3 regions of the Bradyrhizobium sp. CB82 genome follow, and region 3 is predicted to be linked to each of the others. Evidence: predicted binding sites of a transcription regulator. Region 3 holds the regulator's gene; each other region holds the start of a gene.
The links. The regulator LexA, encoded in region 3, represses DNA repair genes until DNA is damaged. The targets are predictions, from matches to a motif close to TGTTCNNNNTGTGTTCNG.
Positions count from the first base shown of each region.

Region 1: uvrA (excinuclease ABC subunit UvrA) is a predicted target of LexA. The motif match lies at 2,621-2,638, and genes of this name have one in related genera.
Region 2: ruvC (crossover junction endodeoxyribonuclease RuvC) is a predicted target of LexA. The motif match lies at 4,633-4,650, and genes of this name have one in related genera.

Region 1 covers NZ_CP121650.1:5,035,147-5,042,392, reverse strand. Annotated here, with positions in the region: gene uvrA (excinuclease ABC subunit UvrA) at 1-2,511, opposite strand, end outside; gene QA640_RS24545 (outer membrane beta-barrel protein) at 2,792-3,550, opposite strand; gene QA640_RS24540 (outer membrane beta-barrel protein) at 3,787-4,548, opposite strand; gene QA640_RS24535 (single-stranded DNA-binding protein) at 4,990-5,481, shown strand; gene QA640_RS24530 (DUF2306 domain-containing protein) at 5,673-6,071, shown strand; gene gyrA (DNA gyrase subunit A) at 6,240-7,246, shown strand, end outside.
Region 2 covers NZ_CP121650.1:1,072,905-1,080,150, reverse strand. Annotated here, with positions in the region: gene QA640_RS05115 (nuclear transport factor 2 family protein) at 1-205, opposite strand, end outside; gene ybgC (tol-pal system-associated acyl-CoA thioesterase) at 281-733, opposite strand; gene QA640_RS05105 (metallophosphoesterase) at 799-1,716, opposite strand; gene QA640_RS05100 (DUF6869 domain-containing protein) at 1,713-1,943, opposite strand; gene ruvB (Holliday junction branch migration DNA helicase RuvB) at 1,948-2,997, opposite strand; gene QA640_RS05090 (cytidine deaminase) at 2,994-3,413, opposite strand; gene ruvA (Holliday junction branch migration protein RuvA) at 3,460-4,077, opposite strand; gene ruvC (crossover junction endodeoxyribonuclease RuvC) at 4,074-4,601, opposite strand; gene QA640_RS05075 (YebC/PmpR family DNA-binding transcriptional regulator) at 4,910-5,656, opposite strand; gene QA640_RS05070 (TIGR00282 family metallophosphoesterase) at 5,889-6,713, opposite strand; gene QA640_RS05065 (5-formyltetrahydrofolate cyclo-ligase) at 6,691-7,246, opposite strand, start outside.
Region 3 covers NZ_CP121650.1:5,144,680-5,151,925, reverse strand. Annotated here, with positions in the region: gene QA640_RS25090 (hypothetical protein) at 8-217, shown strand; gene QA640_RS25085 (hypothetical protein) at 1,757-1,996, shown strand; gene QA640_RS25080 (hypothetical protein) at 2,190-2,342, shown strand; partial or broken gene QA640_RS25075 (ComEC/Rec2 family competence protein) at 2,363-3,739, shown strand; gene QA640_RS25070 (hypothetical protein) at 3,748-4,185, opposite strand; gene lexA (transcriptional repressor LexA) at 4,788-5,486, opposite strand; gene glp (gephyrin-like molybdotransferase Glp) at 5,662-6,873, opposite strand; gene QA640_RS25055 (hypothetical protein) at 7,218-7,246, opposite strand, start outside.

The DNA.
Region 1 (7,246 bases), 110 kb from region 3:
CGCCTTGAAGAACTCGGCGGCTTCCTCGACGGTCATGTCGAGCACGTCGGCGATGCTCTTGCCCTTGAACAGAACCTCCAGCGTCTCGCGGTTGTAGCGCTTGCCCTTGCAGACGTCGCAGGTGACGTAGACGTCGGGCAGGAAGTGCATCTCGATCTTGATGACGCCGTCGCCCTGGCAAGCCTCGCAGCGGCCGCCCTTGACGTTGAAGGAGAAGCGGCCGGGCTCGTAGCCGCGTGCCTTCGCTTCGGGCAGGCCTGCGAACCATTCGCGGATCGGCGTGAAGGCGCCGGTGTAGGTCGCAGGGTTCGAGCGTGGGGTGCGTCCGATCGGCGACTGGTCGATGTCGATGATCTTGTCGATGTGCTCGAGGCCCTCGATGCGGTCGTGCGGGGCGGCGCCTTCGCTGGCGCCGTTCAGCTTGCGGGCGATGGCGCGGTAGAGCGTGTCGATCAGCAGCGTCGACTTTCCGCCGCCGGAGACGCCGGTGACGCAGGTGAACAAGCCGAGCGGAATCTCCGCCGTGACGTTCTTGAGGTTATTGCCACGCGCATTGACCACCTTGATGGTGCGGCGATGGTTCGGCGGACGCCGCTCCGGCACCTCGACCTCGAGCTCACCGGTCAGGTACTTGCCGGTGAGCGATTTCGGGTTGCGCATGATCTCGGCGGGCGTGCCTTCGGCGACGATGTGGCCGCCATGCATGCCGGCGCCGGGGCCGATGTCGAGGACGTAGTCGGCAAGGCGAATGGCGTCCTCGTCGTGCTCGACCACGACCACGGTGTTGCCGAGGTCGCGCAGGCGCTTCAGCGTGTCGAGCAGGCGGGCATTGTCGCGCTGGTGCAGGCCGATCGACGGCTCGTCCAGCACGTAGAGCACGCCTGTCAGCCCCGATCCGATCTGCGAAGCGAGGCGGATACGCTGGCTTTCGCCGCCGGACAGCGTGCCGGACGAGCGGGAAAGTGTGAGATAGTTGAGCCCGACGTCGAGCAGGAAGGTGAGGCGCTCGCGGATCTCCTTGAGGATGCGACCCGCGATCTCGTTCTGCTGCTTGTTCAGCGCTTCGGGTACGGTCTCGAACCATTCGCCGGCGCGCTTCACCGACAGCTCCGAGATCTCGCCGATATGTTTGCCGCCGACTTTGACGCAGAGCGCCTCGGGCTTCAGCCGAAAACCCTTGCAGGCCTCGCAGGGGACGTCGTGAAAGTACTTCGCGAGCTCCTCGCGCGCCCATTCGCTCTCGGTCTCGCGGTAACGGCGGTTGATGTTGGTAATGACGCCCTCGAACGGCTTCTTGGTGTCGTAGGAGCGAACGCCGTCCTGGTAGGAGAACTTGATCTCGTCCTCGCCGGACCCGTAGAGGATCGCGTCTTTCGTCTTCTTGGCGAGGTCCTTCCACTTGGTGTCGAGCGTGAACTTGTAGTGCTTGCCGAGCGCCGTCAGCGTCTGCTCGTAATAGGGCGATGACGACTTGGCCCAGGGCGCGATCGCGCCCTTGCGCAGGGAGAGCTCCTTGTCGGGGATGACGAGGTCCTCGTCGACATGCTGCTCGACGCCGAGACCGCCGCAGGCGGGGCAGGCGCCGTAGGGATTGTTGAAGGAGAACAGCCGCGGCTCGATCTCGGGGATGGTGAAGCCGGAGACCGGGCAGGCGAACTTTTCCGAGAACAGGATGCGCTCGGGGCCGCTCCTGTCGTGGATCTTTGCGGTCTTCTTTTTCTCTTCCGCAGGTGCTGCGGCCGGCGCGTCGGCGAACTCGACGACGGCAAGGCCCTCGGCGAGCTTCAGCGCGGTCTCAAAGCTCTCAGCAAGGCGCTGACCGATATCGGCGCGCACCACGATGCGATCGACGACGACGTCGATGTCGTGCGGGAATTTCTTGTCGAGCGTCGGCGCCTCGGCAAGCTCATAGAAGGTGCCGTCGATCTTGACGCGCTGAAAGCCCTTCTTGAGCCATTCGGCGAGCTCCTTCTTGTACTCGCCCTTGCGGCCGCGCACGACCGGCGCGAGCAGATAGAGGCGGGTGCCCTCGGGCAGCGCCAGCACGCGGTCGACCATCTGCGAGACGGTCTGGCTCTCGATTGGCAGGCCGGTCGCGGGCGAATAGGGCACGCCGACGCGCGCCCACAACAGGCGCATGTAGTCGTAGATCTCGGTGACGGTGCCGACGGTGGAGCGCGGGTTCTTCGAGGTCGTCTTCTGCTCGATCGAGATCGCCGGCGACAGGCCGTCGATCTGGTCGACGTCCGGCTTCTGCATCATCTCCAGGAATTGGCGCGCGTAGGCCGACAGCGACTCGACGTAGCGGCGCTGGCCTTCGGCATAGATGGTGTCGAAGGCGAGGGAGGATTTTCCGGAGCCGGAGAGGCCGGTGAAGACCACGAGCTTGTCGCGGGGAATCTCGACGTCGATGTTCTTGAGGTTGTGCTCTCGCGCGCCACGAATCGTAATTGCGCGCAGGTGTGATCCCGCGTTCTGTTGTTGGCGCTTCGCCTTGATCACTTCATCCATCCTGGTGGTCCCCAAGGAAAATTCCCAAAGGAAATACCCACGGGCGCTGCGCGCGCCGGCGTTCAGGCGCGCCTTCGCCCGGAACCGGGGATGGACGCCAATGGGTGCTGCGAACGTAGGAAGAACGAGGGCGGATTTCCAGTGCGAGTTGCGAATCGTCAACGGATTGTTGGCGCGCTGGCAGGACGTGGCAGGAGTCGGCGCGGCGTGCGCGTCCGGAACAAACAAAAAGGCCGGCGCGAGGCCGGCCTTCCCGTCGAGAATCGATCGTCTGCGAAGCTCAGTACTTCGCGATCACCGGGCCGCCGAAGCGGTAGTTCACGCGTACCGTGGCCATGTCGACGTCCTGCTTGATGGTGTCGATGCGGGAGGCTGTAAATGCGGTCGCAGGGAAGGTGACGTCCCGCTTGTCCATGAACAGGTGGTCGTACTCGACCGCCACCGACCAGTTCGGCGCAAAGCCGAACTCAACTCCGGTGCCGACCGCCGCACCCCAGCGCGTTTCGCTAGCGCTGTCGAACTCGGTGCCGGTTCCGACGAAGGTGCCGCGGTACTTGTTGTGCGTGACGGCAGCGCCGCCCTTCACGTACCAGAGCACGCTGCTCCAGGCGTAGCCGACCTGACCGGTGAACAGGCCGATCGCGTCGATCTTGGTGTTGTTCGCACCGATGCCACCCAACGCCAAGCTCGTGTTCGACCCCTTGAGATCGGCCCAGTCGCCCTGGGCTTCGAGGCCGAACACCCAGTTCGTGGCGTGCCAGCGATAGCCGACCTGGCCACCGACCATGCCGCCGGTAGCGTCGTGGCAGCCTTCAGCCACCGGACCGCCGGCGACACCGCCGACATTGATCAGATCCCAGCAATTGTGGCTCGAGCCACCGCCCGCGTTGAGGCCGATATAGAATCCAGTCCAGTCATAGACGGCAACCGGAGCGATGGGTGCCTTGGTGTACGGGCGGGCCGCCAGATCGGCAGCCATGGCCGGCGCGAACGTGCTGAGTGCGAACAAACTGGCCGAAGCCAACAAAACCTTCTTCATTTTCTGAATTATCCCAGTCCCAGTTTCTGTTTTTGCCTTCCCTCGGGAAGGGCATCGGACGCTATGATCCAATTGATGGCGTGCTTACACCAGCGAAGCTCCTAGTTGTGTACCCGAGATGCAACACCATGCGGAAAATGTGTGAGGATGACTGACCTATTCATGTTGGCCGCACCCGCGCAGCAAAAAGGCCGGCGCGAGGCCGGCCTTTTCAACAGAGGAGCTTTTGGCGAAGATCAGTACTTCGCGACCAATGGGCCGCCCCAGCGGTAGTTCAGGCGGACGAGGCCCATATCGACGTCCTGGCCGATCCGGTCGCTTCCGGCCGACACGCCGCCGGGCGTCGTGAAGCCGATCGTGCGATGGCCGAGGAAGATGTGGTCGTACTCGACGCCCACGGACCAGTTCGGTGTAAAGCCGAATTCGAGGCCGGCGCCAACCGTGCCGCCCCAACGGGTTTCGCGAGCCGACGCCACCAAGGTGCCGGCACCGACGAAGCCCGGCGCGGTAAAGACGTCGTACTTGTCGCCGACCACCGCACCGCCGCCCTTCACGTAGAACAGCACGTTGTTCCAGGCATAGCCGATCTGGCCGGTGATCAGGCCGAAGGCGTCGATTTGCGAGCGGTTGCGGTCCGCCGGGAAGGCGAGGCTGATGTTGTCGCCCCGGAAGTCGGCCCAGTTGCCTTGGCCCTCGAAACCAAACACCCACTGGCCGGTCTGCCAGCGATAGCCGATCTGGCCACCGACCGTGCCGCCGGTCGCATTGTGGCAACCCTCGCCCACGAGAGCGCCTGTCACCGTGACGAAGTCCCAGCACTTGTGGGCCGAGCCGCCGCCGCCGTTGATGCCGATGTAGAAGCCGCTCCAGTCGTAGACCGCGGCGATCGCTGGGGGCGGAGCCTTTACGTACGGACGTGCAGCGAGATCCGCCGCGCTCGCCGGAGCCGACAGGCTCAGCGCAACTGCACCAATGGCCCCCACCAAAATCTTCTTCATTTCAATCCCTCCGGCTACGCCGCTTCTCTGGTCCCCGAAGCGGTCAATCAGGCGCGACGCCCAATGAATTAATCTCGCGCCGAGCCTAGTCTGATTTGGCAGCGGAGTCCGTCTCCCAAAAGCAACAGTCGCGCGCGAACTGCGCGGTTCCTAAGTTAATGACCGTTAAGTGGTATTTTCGTTTGCCGGGAACTCGGAAAAGTTCCATGCGGTTCCGATGATTTCCTGGGGCATGCAACCTCATGTTGCGGGCGTATCCGCCATCCCGGAACAAATCTGGAACATTGCTGGGCCAGGTGCTATATATGGGGATAACCTGCGGGACCGCGGGCTCGGTGACACCTGCGAGCGTATAGGGTCCCTCAGCAGGCGGCAGCGAGCGGTTTTGGCACGGCTCCGGCTTTTTTCGAACAATTTCGCAGTTTGGAGTGGAGAGCGGCGATGGCGGGAAGCATCAACAAGGTCATTTTGGTCGGAAATCTGGGCAAGGATCCGGAAATCCGCCGCACCCAGGACGGGCGGCCGATCGCCAATCTGAGCGTCGCAACATCGGAGACCTGGCGGGACAAGGCGACCGGTGAGCGCAAGGAAAAGACCGAGTGGCACCGCGTGGTGATCTTCAACGAGGGCCTCGCGAAGGTTGCCGAACAGTATCTGAAGAAGGGCGCGAAAGTTTACGTCGAAGGCGCGCTCCAGACCCGCAAATGGACCGACCAGAGCGGCGTCGAGAAATACTCGACCGAGGTGGTGCTGCAGGGCTTCAACTCCAACCTCACGATGCTCGACGGCCGTGGCGGCGGCGGAGGTGGCAGCTTCGGCGAGGAGCCGGGCGGCGATTTCGGCTCCAGCAGCCCGGTCGGCAGTGCGCCGCGCCGCGCGGTTGCCGCGGGCGGGGGCCGCAACAGCGATATGGATGACGACATCCCGTTCTGAGGACGTCGCGAGCCTTCGTGCAGAAGGACAGGATTTCCGATCAACCGGCTGGTGGAGCGTGTCTCTTGCGGGCTCGGCTAATGTCGTGTCTCAAGGGATTGGACGTTGGGCGATGTGAATGGTATTAACTTCATGTTAATGCGATTTACATCGCCTGCGCCAACTGCGGGCGCAACTGGGACGCTGCAGCCATGACCCTCGCGCCACTGCTTGACGCAGCTCCCGCCGTCCCGCTCCATGCCTTTGCGGCGATGGCCGCCTTCGTGCTCGGCGTCGTCCAGTTTGCCGCCCCCAAAGGCACCCTGCCGCACCGGACCGTCGGCTGGATCTGGGTGGTGCTGATGGCCATCGTGGCCTCGTCGTCGTTCTGGATCCACCAGATCCGGCTGGTCGGGCCGTTCAGCCCGATCCATCTTTTGTCGATCTTCACGCTCGCGATGCTGCCGCTCGCGGTGTGGCGGGCCCGCACCCACCGCGTCGCCGATCATCGGCGCATCATGATCTTCACATTCGCCGGCGCGCTGGTGATCGCGGGGTTGTTCACGCTGCTGCCGGGACGCATCATGCATCACGTGATTTTCGGCTCGTGAGAGAGGGTTTCAACGGGCCCGTTCCGGCCTCCCCAAACGAGGCTTCGCGGGAGCCGTAAGTCGTTGGAAAAATAAGCGGAAAAAGCGCCTCCCGGGAGCGCGCGAGGGTGGTTATCAGACCCTCGATGCGCTATATGATTCCCGGACAGAAATTCACCGGATCCCCCCTTGGCTGACGACGATAACGACAAGCCCGGCGACAAGCCGGAGCATCCTTCGGACATTCGCCCGATCTCGATCCTCGACGAGATGAAGAAGTCCTACCTCGATTACGCCATGAGCGTGATCGTGGCGCGCGCGCTGCCCGATGCGCGCGACGGCTTGAAGCCGGTGCACCGCCGCATCCTGTTCTCGATGAACGAGGAAGGCTATACGCCCGACAAGAAGCACAAGAAGTCGGCCGGTATCGTCGGCGACGTCATGGGTCAATACCATCCGCACGGCGACCAGGCGATCTATGACGCGCTGGTGCGCATGGCGCAGCCCTTCTCGATGCGCGAGCTGCTGGTGGACGGGCAGGGCAATTTCGGCTCGGTCGACGGCGATCCGCCGGCGGCGATGCGCTACACCGAGTCGCGCCTGACCAAAATCGCGCTCAAGCTGCTCGACGATATCGACAACGAGACGGTCGACTTCCAGGACAATTACGACGGCTCGACCAAGGAGCCGGTGGTTCTGCCGGCGCGGTTCCCCAATCTGCTGGTCAACGGCGCCGGCGGCATCGCCGTCGGCATGGCCACCAACATCCCGCCGCACAATCTCGGCGAGGTGATCGACGCCTGCCTGGCGTTGATCGACAATCCGTCGCTGACCATCGACGATCTCATCAATATCATCCCGGGCCCGGATTTCCCGACCGGCGGTATCATTCTCGGTCGCCAGGGCATCCGCAACGCCTACCATCTCGGTCGCGGCTCCATCGTGATGCGCGGCAAGGTCGCGTTTGAGACGATCCGAAAAGAGCGCGAAGCGATCGTCATCACCGAGATCCCGTATCAGGTGAACAAGGCGACGATGGTCGAGCGCATCGCCGAGCTCTACAAGGACAAGAAGATCGAGGGCATAGCCGACCTGCGTGACGAATCCGACCGCGAGGGCTACCGCGTCGTCGTCGAGCTCAAGCGCGACGCCATGCCCGACGTGGTGCTGAACCAGCTCTACAAGTTCACGCCTTT
Region 2 (7,246 bases), 4.1 Mb from region 3:
CGAGCTCCTTCGCCCATTTGCGCGTCAGGAATGCGACGATCGCCTCGCGTCCCGCAAACACCTCCGAGCGATTGCGCCAGCGGCTATCCTCGGTATAGGCGAGCGCGACGCGCTGCGGGTCGCGCGAATTCCAGGCGTCCTCGGCCATGCGGGCCTTTTGCGCGGCGGTCTCTCTCGTGAACGGCGGAAGCGGCGGACGCGACATGGCTGGCCTCATCGGTTGGGGACGGGCAAATCTACGCCCGCGGGCCTGGAAGTCGATGGCCCCTTCCCTATCGGCTCATTGCGAAATCACATCGGCCTTCATCAGGTTCCGGATCGACTTCGGGATCGGCTGGGCGCGGCCGCCGCTGATGAAGGCGACGCGCACCTCGGCCTTGACCAGCACGGCCTCGCCGCGCCGGATCTCCTGCGCCAGCATGATCGAGGCACCCTTCACCGCGATCGGCCAGGTCACGATGTCGAGCACGTCGTCCATGCGCGCCGGTTTCAGGAAATCCAGGTGCATCGAGCGCACCACGAAGGCAAAGCCGGCATCTTCCGTCTCGGCCTGCTCGAACAGCGCCTGCTGCTCGGCGCCCATCAGCCGCAGATGGTTGGTGCGCCCGCGCTCCATGAAGCGCAGATAGTTGGCGTGATAGACGATGCCGGAAAAATCCGTGTCCTCGTAGTAGACGCGGACCTGCATGTGGTGGCGGCCGTCGCGGATCTCGCCGTCGAGATGGGCAGTCATTGCGCAAGCCTTTTCGCTGTGGAGGGGCCCGTTTTGCGCAAATTCGGCCGGCCGCGCAAGCGCGGCTACGATGTTCCCTGCACCGTCCGCCCCAACGTCACCTCGACGATCTCCGGTGGAACGCCGACGCGCATCGGCACGATACTACAGCCGAGGCCGCCGGAAATGATGACGTCGCATTTCAGCTTGAGATGACCGTAGGCAAGGCGCACCCCATGCTGCGGCGGCACCGCCGGCGACCAGCCGAGCACGCGGACCTGGCCGCCATGGGTATGGCCGGAGAGTTGCAGCGCGACACGCGAGGGCACGCGCAGCGCGATGTTGGGCTCGTGCGCGAGCAGAATGACCGGCGCATCGTCGGTGACCTTGGCGAGGGTCGCCGGGAGATCATCGGCGCCGAAATGTGGCACCGCGCGCTGGCGCGCCGCCGGCAGGAAGGCGAGTTGATCGCCGAGACCGGCAAGCCAGAACGGGCGGCCATTCTTGATGAGGCGCACGGCATCGTTCTCGTAGACGGGGATGCCGGCCGCTTCCAGCGCGCGATGGGCGGCTGTCGGGCCGCGCAGGATCCGCTGCACCGCCTTGTCTTCCCAATAATCGTGATTGCCCATGATGGCGTGGACGCCGAGCGGGGCCTTGAGACCCGCCAGCACCCCAGCCCATTCGGCGGCCGGAATGAGCCGCGTGATGTGGTGATGACCGGCGACGTAGTCGCCGAGCATGACGATGAGATCGGCGTTCAGTGCGTTGGTGTGCTCGACGATCCCCTGGATCCGGTCCAGCGACATCCAGGGTTCGCAGGCGTGGATGTCGGCGACCACGGCGATCCGGAGCGGAAAGTCGGCCGGCCACTGTTTCGGCATCGGATGATAGCGGGTGATGCGCAGCCGCTCCGGCTCGACGCCGACGCCGTAAGCGGCGGTGGAAATGCCGGCAGCGGACAGACCGCCGATGGACCGAAAGAAAGCGCGTCGAGAGATCATGCGGAACCGGGTGTGATGCCTTGCCTCAATGTCTCCCGATTGAAGCGGAATTGGGGTGCGCTCGTGCAGATCGCCAGCAGAAACGTTAACGGTCCCTCAGGCCGACCCAGCGCATCCAGACGCGTCCTCAATTCGTCGGACGCCCGGTAATACCAGACGCCGCGGAGCAAGTCATGGAAGCGCCTGTCGGCGCGCGCCTCGCGCTCGATGCGGTCGATGGTGCGCAACGCTTTAGTCGTCGCTCTCGTCCGTGCCGAACAGGCCAAACTGCGCCGGATCGCGCGAGGGCTCAGTGAGGCCGAGATGGCGGAAGGCGTGCGTGGTGAGGAGACGGCCGCGCGGGGTGCGCTGGAGATAGCCGCACTGGATCAGATAGGGTTCGATGATGTCCTCAATCGCATCGCGCGGCTCGGACAGCGCCGCCGCCATGGTCTCGACGCCGACCGGGCCACCGCCATAGTTGAGCGCAATCGTGGTGAGATAGCGCCGGTCCATGGCGTCCAGGCCCGCGGCATCGACCTCGAGCGCACTCAGCGCGTGATCGGCGATCGTCCGATCAATCGTGTCGGCATTGGCTGCCGATGCAAAATCTCGCACCCGCCGCAAAAGCCGGCCGGCGATGCGCGGCGTGCCGCGGGCGCGGCGCGCGATCTCGTTGGCGCCATCGGGGCTCATGCCGACATTGAGCACGCGCGCGCCGCGCGTGACGATGCCTTCCAGCTCCTCGACCGTATAGAAATTCAACCGGATCGGGATGCCGAAACGGTCGCGCAGCGGATTGGTGAGAAGCCCGGCGCGCGTCGTCGCGCCGACGAGGGTGAACTTTGCGAGTTCGATCTTGACGGAGCGCGCCGCCGGCCCCTCGCCGATGATGAGGTCGAGCTGGAAATCCTCCATCGCAGGATAGAGCACCTCTTCCACCGCTGGGCTCAGGCGATGGATCTCGTCGATGAAGAGCACATCGCGCTCTTCGAGATTGGTGAGCAGCGCCGCAAGATCGCCGGCCTTGGCGATCACGGGACCGCTTGTGGCGCGAAAGCCGACGCCGAGCTCACGCGCCACGATCTGCGCCAGCGTGGTCTTGCCGAGACCGGGGGGACCCACGAACAGCACGTGATCCAGCGCCTCGCCGCGCTTACGCGCCGCATCGATGAAGATGGACAGGTTCTTACGCGCCTGCTGCTGGCCGACGAATTCGGTGAGCGATTGCGGGCGCAGCGCGGTATCGCCGACATCGTCGCTGCGGCGCTCGGGCGTGACGATGCGGGAGGGCGTGTTCACTCGTTGCCCCGCCGGTACTTGTTCGGCAGCAATTCGCCGATCGTCACCACCTCCGGCTCGCGGCCATTCTGCGGCACGATAACCCGCGCCTTGGCGTCGTAGTCGTGGATCAGCTCGCGGCAGATGCCGCAGGGCGAGACGACGGCGATGTCGCCGGGCTCGTCCGGCTTGGGATGGCGCACCGCGACGATGGTCTCGATGCCGCGGTCGCCGATCTCGGTGATCGCGCGGCCGATCGCAATCGCTTCGGCACAGACCGCGATGCGGCCGATATAGGCGTCGATATTCACGCCGGTCACGATGCGCCCCTCGCGCGTGCGCAGGGCGGCACCGACCTCCTGCCAGTCGTTGCGGTAGCGTTGGCTGATCGCCGCGGTCGCGGCGGCGATGAGTTCCTTGTCTTCTTTGCTCAGCATGGCGGAAAATGCATTCCCTCGTCAGTCAGCGGCCGCGCAGGATAGTCTATTTCGACAATTCTTTCAGACCCAGGCGGATGAGCTGGGCGGTCTCCGCATTCTCGCCGGCGTTGCGTGACGCCGTGGCGATGGCGGCCGCCGCCTGCGGCTGGCCGTAACCGAGATTGACCAGCGCGGAGATCGCGTCGGCGACGGGCCTCGGGGCGCGCTGGTCGTCGACTGCGCCGGCCAGATGCACGACGTGCGGATCGACATTGGCGTAGGCCGGCGCCTTGTCCTTCAATTCGGTGACGATGCGCTCGGCGACCTTGGGGCCGACGCCCGGCGTGCGCGACACCGCAGCCTTGTCGCGCAGCGCGATCGCATTCGCGAGATCGGAAGGCTGCAGCGTGCCGAGCACCGCGAGTGCGACCTTGGCGCCAACGCCCTGCACGGTCTGGAGCAGGCGAAACCATTCGCGCTCCTGGTCGGTGCGGAAGCCGAACAGTTTGATCTGGTCCTCGCGGACGTAGGTCTCGATCGAGAGCACGGCGGCTTCCCCGGGCGAGGGCAGGTGCTGCAGCGTGCGCGTCGAACAATGCACCTGATAGCCGACGCCGCCGACGTCGAGGATGACGAAATCCTCGCCGTAGGAATCGATCAGGCCCTTGAGCTTGCCGATCATATCCCGACCACCTTCAGCCGCAGGGCAGCGCTTTGGCGGTGATGGGCGTGGGTGATGGCGACGGCGAGGGCATCGGCGGCGTCCGCCGACGGCGGCTCCGCCTTGGGCAGCAGGATCTTCAGCATCACCGCGATCTGGTTCTTGTCGGCGTGACCGGCGCCGACCACGGTCTTCTTGACTTGGTTGGGCGCATATTCGGCCACCGTGATGCCGAACATCGCGGGCGCCAGCATGGCGACGCCGCGGGCCTGGCCGAGTTTCAGCGTCGCAACGCCGTCCTTGTTGACGAAGGTCTGCTCGACGGCCGCTTCCATCGGCTGGTGGTGGGAGAGCACGGAAGCGAGCCCCTCATGGATCGCGAGCAGCCGGCTCGACAGCGGCAGCCCCTCCGGCGGTTCCACCGAGCCGCAGGCGACGTAGACGAGACGATTGCCCTCGGCCTCGATCACGCCCCAGCCGGTGCGGCGCAGGCCGGGGTCGATACCGAGGATGCGGACGGGATGGCGAATCGGAAGCGCGGTCATGCACCCAGTGATAGCGGCTGGCCGGAGGGAGCGAAACAGATACGGAACGAAAGTCCCCGGGGAAGTTCGCCCGCGGTTAAGATCACGCAGCCTGCCACAAATACACGGCGTCATACCCCCCGACCCGGCTACGCCAAGGCTTCGCCGAGGGCTTTTGCTCCCGGCACGCCGAAGCTTTAGCGTAGGCGGCAAGCAGGGTAACCAGTACGCCGCGGCTTCTCCGTATCCCTCCGGCGTCTCTGGAATACTGGGTCGCCCGGTCGAGCAGGGCGACGACAGCGGAATGTGAAGCTGACAGAAGGACTGCCTCACCCGCCCATCTTGGCCATCAGCGCGTCCGAGATCTCGAAATTGGCGTAGACGTTCTGGACGTCGTCGTGCTCGTTGAGCAGGTCCATCAGCTTGAGCAGCTTCTCGCCGGTCTCGTCGTCGACGGCGACCGTGTTCTGCGGCTTCCAGATCAGCGCGGCCTTGCGCGGCTCGCCGAACTTCGCCTCGAGCGCCTTGGCGACGTCGCGGTAGCTTTCGGTCGAGGCGTAGATCTCGTGGCCGTTGTCGCCCGAGATGACGTCGTCGGCGCCGGCCTCGATCGCGGCATCGAGCACCGCGTCGTCGGAAGCGACGCTGCGGTCATATTCGATGATGCCGGTGCGGTCGAACATGAAGGACACCGAACCGGTTTCGCCGAGATTTCCACCGGATTTGGTGAAGAAGGAGCGGATGTCGGAGGCGGCGCGGTTGCGGTTGTCGGTCAGCGCCTCGACGATGACGGCGACGCCGCCCGGGCCATAGCCCTCGTAGCGGATCTCGTCATAGTTCTCGCCATCATTGCCGAGCGCCTTCTTGATGGCGCGCTCGATATTGTCCTTCGGCATGTTCTCCTGGCGCGCCGCGATCACGGCCGCGCGCAGGCGCGGATTCATGTTGGGATCGGGCGTGCCGAGCTTGGCCGCGACGGTGATTTCGCGGGCCAGCTTGCCGAAAAGCTTCGACTTCTGCGCATCCTGCCGCCCCTTGCGGTGCATGATGTTCTTGAATTGGGAATGTCCGGCCATGCGTGGTCTCTTGAGGAATCGTCAGCCAAGGTCAGGGGCAAGGTAAGGGATCAAAGCGCGGGCCTTATAGGCCGCGACGCCCCCGGAATGAAAGAGCATACTTGGATCCAGGTATTATAGTAGGGGAGCTCGTCATCAGGCACTCTGCCGTCGTTGGGGATGTCGTGCCCCTCCCTTGGGATATGGGCCCTGGCCTTCGCCGGGACGACCACCGAGCGTGTGGCGCCGCCAATCAACTCAACCAGAACCTCGGCGTCGCCGGCTCGAGCCGGCCACCCGCGCGTACCGGCGCAATCTTCAACGCGAGGCCCGTTGCATCATCCGTCTCCACCGCGACCCCGCTCAGCGTGGCAACTCCCATCGCCGGCTCGAAACGGCTGGACGCGATCCCGGACGTGAAACGGCGCAGCGGCTCTTCCTTCTGCATGCCGATGATCGAGTCGTAGTCGCCGGTCATGCCGGCATCGGTCATGTAGGCTGTGCCGCCGGGGAGAATCTGGTGATCGGCAGTCGGTACATGCGTATGCGTGCCGACGACGAGGCTGGCGCGGCCGTCGCAGAAGAAGCCGATACCCTGCTTCTCGCTGGTCGCTTCGCAATGGAAATCGACCACGATCGCATCGGCCGCCTCGCGCAAGGGGCAGGCGCCGAGCTCGCGCTCGAGCGCGGCGAAGGGATCGTCGAACGGCGTCATGAAGACACGGCCCAGCGCGTTGACGACGAGCGCACGGCGGCCGTTCTTGGTCTCGACCAGCGCGGCACCGCGACCTGGCGTGCCGCGCGGATAGTTCGCCGGCCGCACCAGGCGCTCGGCGCGCTCGATGAACACCAGCGCCTCGCGCTGGTCCCAGGAATGGTTGCCGAGCGTGACCGCGTCGGCGCCGGCGTCGAGCAGCTCGTGGTAGATCGCTTCGGTGATGCCGAAACCGCCGGCGGAATTTTCGCCGTTGACGACGACGAAATCGAGCGACCAGTCGCGGACCATGTTGGGCAGGTGCTCGGCGATCGCCGCGCGGCCGGCCCGGCCGACAACGTCACCCACGAAGAGAATGCGCAACTTCAGAACTCCGGAAATCGAACACGTCGGTTTCCGTTAGCACATAATCCAGCGCGACGTCGTGCGATAGTGCGGGAACGGCCTCGATCTCCTGTGCCGCGAATGCGAGCCCGATGCCGACGACGTGCTTGGTCTTGCGCAAATGCGCGAAGGTGAAGTCGTAATGTCCCGCGCCGTAGCCGATACGGTGGCCGAGACGGTCGAAGGCGGCGAGCGGCGTCAGCATGATGTCGGGGATGACCTCGGCCGACGCCGGCGACGGCTCGGGAATGCCGAGCGGGCCGAGCATCAGCCGATCGTTTGGATGCCAGATGCGGAAGATCAGCGACTTGCCACGCGTGGTGATGCAAGGCAGCGCCAGCTGCGCGCCTTCGGCCGCGAGCTTCTGCATCAGGGGCACGGGATCGATCTCGCTGCGAATCGGCGAATAGCCGGAGACAATGCTGCCGGGCACGATCTCGAGCGGCAGGCCGCGCTTGCCGAGCTTTGCGGCGGCGGCGGCGCGCTTCTTCTCGCTGAGCGCATCGCGCTTG
Region 3 (7,246 bases):
AGGGAAAATGTTTCAAATTGTCCGTAATGCCGTCATGGTGGTCGTCATGCTGACCGGAGCCGCCATCAACATTTACTTTGACTTGCTAGACCCATACGTCGCCTGCGGATCGGCGCTCGTGGCGGCCTATGTTTCAGGCATGGTTGTCGAACGCCTGTTCATCCGCCGGGCCTACGGCAAGATGACGCGTCTCTACGGGGACGATTGGGCCAAATGACAGGATGTCGCTGCTCTTGCGCGCCGCCTTTTTGATCGCTCATCCATTGGGCGTTGCGGGCAGGATGATGTTGACCGATCCGCTCGCTCGATCGGATAGCCTCATCTCATCCGGCCAGCGGTCGGCGCTGAGGGCAACCAAGTGGCTGCAATGGTAGTCGGCCCAATAGACCAGGACGCCGCGCACGCCCCATATCGCGCATGCCGCCGAAGGTGATCTTGATCGGGCGGTGACCGGCCGGTGTCCTGTTCTCGCGGTTAGGCTTGCGCATGCCACCATCAAAACAGTCGCCGCGACACCTCGCAAATTTTCGATTCGTCGTGGTGGCCCGAGCCGGCGCCGATCGCATACCCGCAACCGGCAGCGGCTTGCGGCTCACGCCCGCCGGCTGAGGCGGTAAAGCCCTCCCAAAAAGATACGCCGCCGGGCTCGAAATACATTGTCCCGGCGGCGCCCTGTCTCAAACTGGGGCTCTACAATCCCAGTCATTCGAATAAGAGCAATGCCTGTGCCACGAGCTTCCGCGTGACTAGGGGGTCTGGCGGCACGTCGTTAAAACAAACGCTGTCGTGCTGCAGTGCCACCCGCTACCAAGGGCACCACTTGAGACGGGCTGCGGAGCTGCCATCGCTAACAGAAGAGCCGCGCCGGCCAACGAATTTACGATCACCAGCGTGCGCGCATTACGAGACAAGGCATTGATGAAAGCTGACATAACCGAATCCCCTTTGGTCCAATGAGGGGAGGCTAGGCCGGGTTTGTTTCCGGATGGCTTCGCGGCGCCGGGAAAATGGTTTCTTCCGCCCCTACGGTGCCGAAGCCTCGCGGTTATACCGCCGAGCGACTTGTTACTGCCCACGACTTCAGCGCGTGTCGCCCGCCCGTGCGGTGGCGCCGATCGGTCCGCACTCCGGAGCCTATAAAACGAGGACTCACCACGGGCCTTCCTAAGGGCTTGGCGGGCTATTCCCGGTTTTGCTCACAGGGCAGGGGAAACCAATCGACCAGGCATAAGGCCTCCTCAGTCGAGCGCTAGGGCAACGGTGGGTTTCGCAGTGACCATTCAAAATACGTAGGCGTGTGCAGGCGAGCGTCAAGGATCTCCGGGATAGTACGGGTAATGGTATCAGAAAAACAAAATCCACGGCGCAAAGGTCTCACGGGTGGTGGTCAGATCGGCGCCGTGTCCGGGTGGTCACACGGGCGGTGATCGGCGGGCGCCGGTTCACGCTGGCGGGCCTTCCACTAAGGCGGCCTTACTGGCGTCTCGGCCCTATAAGAGATTGGCTGATTGCTCGTTCGGCGGCGCTAACAGCTTCCGCGCGACTAAAGGCAACTCCAGTTTTGGGCGTTCGTCCCTCTCGCTCAAACGACCATTTCCAGCCGAATGGATTGATGGTCTGGACTACTGTGTACTCAACACCCTGATGTTCCATGAGTCAAAATAGCACACCCTGGGACTGGGTAGTTAGCCGACTTAGGAACGAAATTTGTTCGCCGGTGGTTGGCTCGGATTGCCGTCTGACAAGGAGGTCCGGCATGACAACCCGATATTTCTTCGACATCCGGAACAGCGGCAATCTCTACCCTGACGAAGAAGGCCTGGAGTTGCCCAACCAGAAGGCGGCTGAGATAGAAGCGGCGGAGACACTGATCGGCTTGGCGCGGGACTCGATATTAGGGAATGAGCAGCCAGGCATAGCGGTTGAAGTTCGCTCGCCCACCGAGCCGCTGTTTTGCGCTGCCCTGATTTATCAGATGAACGGGACAAGACACTAACACTGAGCCGCTTGAACGAAACGGCCGCGGCACGGGGGACTTGGAGGCCGGGGGGTCCTGCGCGTCTTGGATCTGGAATGCCGTCTTGACGAGTGACTCTCCGCCGGAGTCTGATCGGCGGCATGCGGCGGGATCAGCACATCATCGGCGAGCTCAGGCGGTTCGAACGGCTCTGCTGGCGGACGAGAGCGCCATGCCTGAGGAGAAGGCGGGGCTACGGTCGCTCGCGGTCAACTACCGCGACGCAGCGCAAGCGATCGAGCGGGAACGGCTGTTCCGCGTCCCAGATGCTTCCCAGCGAGATTTCTTGGGAAGCAAGAGTGCATTAAAGCGCTGTATTTCCTAACTAAAATCTCTGCTTGACCGATCTCCGGCTATCACATGGCGGTCGTCGCCGGCGTCGTGTTCTTTGCGGTGCGCGCGCTGCTGGCGCTGATCCCGGGGTTCGCGGTCGGCTATCCGATCAAGAAATGGTCGGCTGCGGCTGCGCTGATGGCTGCCGCGTTTTACCTGCTGCTGTCCGGCGGCGAGGTCGCAACCCAGCGCTCGTTCTTCATGACGGCGGTGGTGCTGATCGCGGTGATGGTCGATCGGCGTGCCATCACCTTCCGCACGCTGGCGGTCGCTGCACTGATCGTGCTCGCGCTCGCCCCGGAAGCCCTCGTGCATCCGAGCTTTCAGATGTCATTCGCGGCAACGCTTGGTCTCGTCGCGCTGGTGCAGATCGGCATGCCGAACCTGTTCGCGTCGCCCGACCACTCCGCCACCGCCCGCATCGCGCTGTGGGGCGGCCGCGAGCTCGTCATGCTGCTGATGGCCTCGCTGATCGCGGGACTTGCGACCACGCCCTACGCCGCCTTCCATTTCCATCGCATCACGCCGTTCGGCGTGCTCGCCAATCTCGCGGCGATGCCGGTGGTCTCTGCGCTGGTGATGCCCGCCGGCCTGTTGGGCTTGATCGCGGCGCCGTTCGGACTCGACGGCGTGTTCTGGTGGTTGATGGGGATCGGCATCGACTGGATGATCGCAGTCGCGCGTTGGGTGGCGGCCTTGCCGGGCGCAGTCGGCCGCGTCGCGGCATTCGGTACCGGACCGTTGATTGCCGCCAGCATCGGCCTCATCGTGATGGGCCTGTTGCGGACGCCGCTGCGCTGGACCGGCGTCATCGTGCTGGCGCTCGCGCTTGGCTGGGCGCTGCATATGCGCCAGCCCGACATCCTGATCGCAGGCGATGGCCACAGCGTCGCGGTGCGCGGCAAGGACGGCCGGCTGCACCTGATCCGGACCGGCAAGGACAATTTCCTCCTCAAGGAGTGGCTTGCCGCCGATGCCGATCCGCGCAGCGCGACCGATACCTCGCTCGCCCACGGCGTCTCATGCGACGAGGCCGGCTGCGTAACGCCGCTCGCCGATGGTCGCCTGGTCGCGCTCTCGCTGCGCGTCGATGCGCTAGCGGATGATTGCGGCCGGGCAGCGCTGGTGGTGACGGTGAAACCGTCCGCGCCAGATTGCGCGGCGATGGTCGTGGATCGCGAGCGTCTGAAGACGCAGGGCGCCCTCGCGCTGTCGCGGAGCGGCGACGGGTTCACGCTGCAAACGGCAAAAGCAAGGGGCGCAAACCGCCCCTGGTCGCCGGCCGGGGCCGGCGATAGCGATTTCGAGCTCAGCCTCGCACCGCGGCCGGCCACGTTACACAGCAAGGACGCTACGCCGTCGGAGGCCGACCTGCAGGCCGAGGATTAAAAGACGCGTCAGCCGATCGGCAGACGTGTCGGGGTCGTCGTGGTCGTGTGCTGCTCGACGGCCGGCTGCTCTGTCTTCTCGCCGAGCGGCTGCGTCACCGGCAATTGCAGAACGGTGGCACGCTGGCCTTCGACGAGTTGCGTCACCAGCACGTAGTTGCCGTCGGGGAATTCGATCGCATCATGATGACGATCAGGAATGTGCGGATCGACCTTGCCGAACTTGCCGACGCGGGAGTTGACGGTGCGCGTCCAGATCCAGCGATTGTCGTAGCGGACGTTGTCGGCGAAGGCGAGCTCGGTGCCGGGCAGGAGGCAGACGGCAACCGAGAGATCACGCTCCGACGCAAATCCACGCGTCGAGGTGCCGCGGAAAGTTGTCGTGACGATCGTCTCGCCGACTTGAGCGGGGCGGGTCGCAACGGCATGTAGGCTGTAGTCACACATCGGAGTGCTCCTCATGCGAGATAGCAGGTCCGCGCCCCCCGGAGGCGCAGGCCTCTATCAGAGTGGAAGCCTTCGAGTGTATCGCGTTTGTGGGCAAATCTGCGGCCCGTCTGCGCGCCGCCCGATCACATTATCTTTCCTGATCTTTCCCGGCGAACGAGGAACAAAGCCTCTCGCTGCGACTCTATCTTGGTTTACACCATTCACACATCCGAGCTTTTATCACTGGCCGGCAGGAGCCGAGTACCCCGTAGGGGGCCACCTCGCCGGCGCGGCAGGTGCGATCGCATTGCTGCAATTGCGGAATGGCGCGCTTGCCGCGTGCTCCGTCTTGCGGACGGCATGGTGGTGCTGCGCTGCGTCGCTCGCGGAAGCCGATCCCGCGATCAAGGCGCTGCCGAGATCACGCTGAAAATCATCTGTCGCATGGCTTTGTCCTCTGCATTGTGCAAAGCGCTTTCGCGCCTGCAGCGCTCGAGGATGTGGCTCTGCGCAGGGTGTGGGGATAATCGGAGGAAGCGAAAATGCTATCCACCCGGAGCGGACAATCCGTCCGCCCCGCGGCGCCGCGCGATGACCGGCAATCTGCCGGACGAGGGCAATCAATACTTCCGGTACAGCCCGATCAGTTTGCCCTGAATCTTCACCCGGTTCGGCGGCAGGATGCGCACCTCATAGGCGGTGTTGGCGGGCTCCAGCGCGATCGACGCACCGCGGCGGCGAAAGCGCTTGAGCGTTGCCTCCTCGTCGTCGATCAGCGCCACCACGATGTCGCCGGTATCGGCGGTCTCGTTGCGCTGGATCAGCGCCATGTCGCCATCCAGGATGCCAGCATCGACCATCGAATCGCCGCGCACTTCGAGCGCGTAGTGCTCGCCCGAGCCGAGCATGTCCGGAGGGACGCTGATGGTGTGGCTACGGGTTTGCAATGCCTCGATCGGCGTACCGGCCGCGATCCGTCCCATCACGGGCACGGCGACCGGACGCTCGCCCTCGTCGGCGGGAGCGCTTGGGCCCCGCACCTTGCCGAGATTGCCCTCGATGACGCTCGGCGTGAAGCCGCGGCGGCCGGCGCCTGCCGCCTGAAGCTCGGGCAGCTTGATGACCTCGATGGCGCGCGCGCGATTGGGCAGACGACGGATGAAGCCGCGCTCTTCGAGCGCGGTGATCAGGCGGTGGATGCCCGACTTCGAGCGCAGATCCAGCGCGTCCTTCATTTCGTCGAAGGAGGGCGGCACGCCGCTTTCCTTGAGGCGCTCACTGATGAACCGCAGAAGCTCGTATTGTTTGCGCGTTAACATCTCGACCAAGTCCCCCGGTTGACGTCGTTCGATTCCGAGACGTCGGATTCAGCAGAAGCCGCTAGATGCTCGAAACAAATCATGAACGGACACTATATGTTCGATATGTGTTCCGCAACCACTTAATTTTGGGTGAACGCAGCGAAGTTCGCGTCATGCGCGAATCAGATCGCCCTTACAAGGGCAGCCGCAACACCTCGCAAGGTGTGCCTGCCTCGGCCTTCGGCGCGAACGGTGCGCGCACGAGAAGTGCTTGTGCGGCAGCAAGATTCGCAAGCAGCGAGGAGTCCTGGTGGTTGACGGGAAGGGCCACCAGCGTGCCGTCCTCGCGCTCCTCGAGCCGGGCGCGCAGATAGTCCTCGCGGACGTCGTTAGGCCCGACGTCGCACCCAAGCACGGCGCGCTCGCGGCGGTGATGGACGCCAGAGCGGCCTGCAAGCGCGCGAATCAATGGCACCATGAACAGGAAGCCGCAGACATAAGACGAGACCGGATTGCCGGGCAGGCCGATCACCCGCATCGCGCCGAGGTGGCCGTGCATCATCGGCTTGCCCGGCCGCATCGCAATCTTCCAGAACGCCATCTCGAAGCCTTCGGCCTGAAGCGCCGGCCTGACCAGATCGTGGTCGCCGACCGAAGCCCCGCCGGTCGTGATCAGGATGTCGGCGCCGCTCTCGCGGCCCCGGCGGATGCCGGCCGTGGTCGCCGCAACGGTATCGGCGGCAATGCCGAGATCGATCGTTTCGGCACCCTCGGCCCGCGCCAGTGCATGCAGGGCGTAGCCGTTGGAAAAGACGATCTGGCCCGCGCCGGGCGTCGAACCCGGCATCACCAGCTCGTCGCCGGTCGCGAGGATCGCGACCTTGGGCCGGCGGCGGACGGCAAGCGCCGGGTGGTTCATGCCGGCCGCCAGCGACAGGTCTCGTTCGGTGAGCCGGGCTCCTGTCCTCAGAAGCACCTCGCCCTCGTGGAAATCGACGCCGGCCGGACGGATGTGCCGACCAACGATCGCGGCCTCCTTGATCGTGACGCGCCTGTCGTCGGCGACCGTGTCTTCCTGGATCACCACCGCATCGGCGCCATCGGGGACCACGCCGCCGGTGAAGATCCGCACTGCTTCACCCGCGCCCACCACGCCGGTGAACGGTCGACCGGCCGCGACCTCGCCGATCACGGTGAGCTCTGCGTCCACCGTCGCCGCATCGGCCGCGCGCACCGCATAGCCGTCCATTGCCGACATCGCCTGCGGCGGCTGCGTGCGCCGCGCCGCCACATCGCGCGCCAGCACGCGATGGTAGGCGGCTTCCAGTGCGACCATCTCCTCCGCCACGGGCTCGACGCCCGCCAGCACTGCCGCGAGCGCATCAGACACCGGCATCAGGGCCACGGACAAAACTCCTGCATGGAAAATCAACATCCCGGTCGGGCTCAGCGTTCTAGCCGAGTGCAGGCGTCGAAGCAAAAGACAGGCAGACGGGGCGGAAGTGATGGGCTTGTCGTTTCGACGGTGTAGCGCGGGGAGGGAGAGCGAGGCACCGCGACGGGGGATGCCGGGATCGATGGCGCGCGGCCGGGGGGAAGTCGAGACCATACGGGCGCAAGGTGGCGACTGGACCAACTCGTGGGTCGAAAGTGCTTACCGGGGTCGCCGCGTGATCGTTTCGATGACGAGAAAGACGGGAATGACGGTGGCCAGACATGCCACGGCGACGACCAGGCTCACGGCTAACATCAGGAGGCTCCCGTTTCGTTGTCCGGAT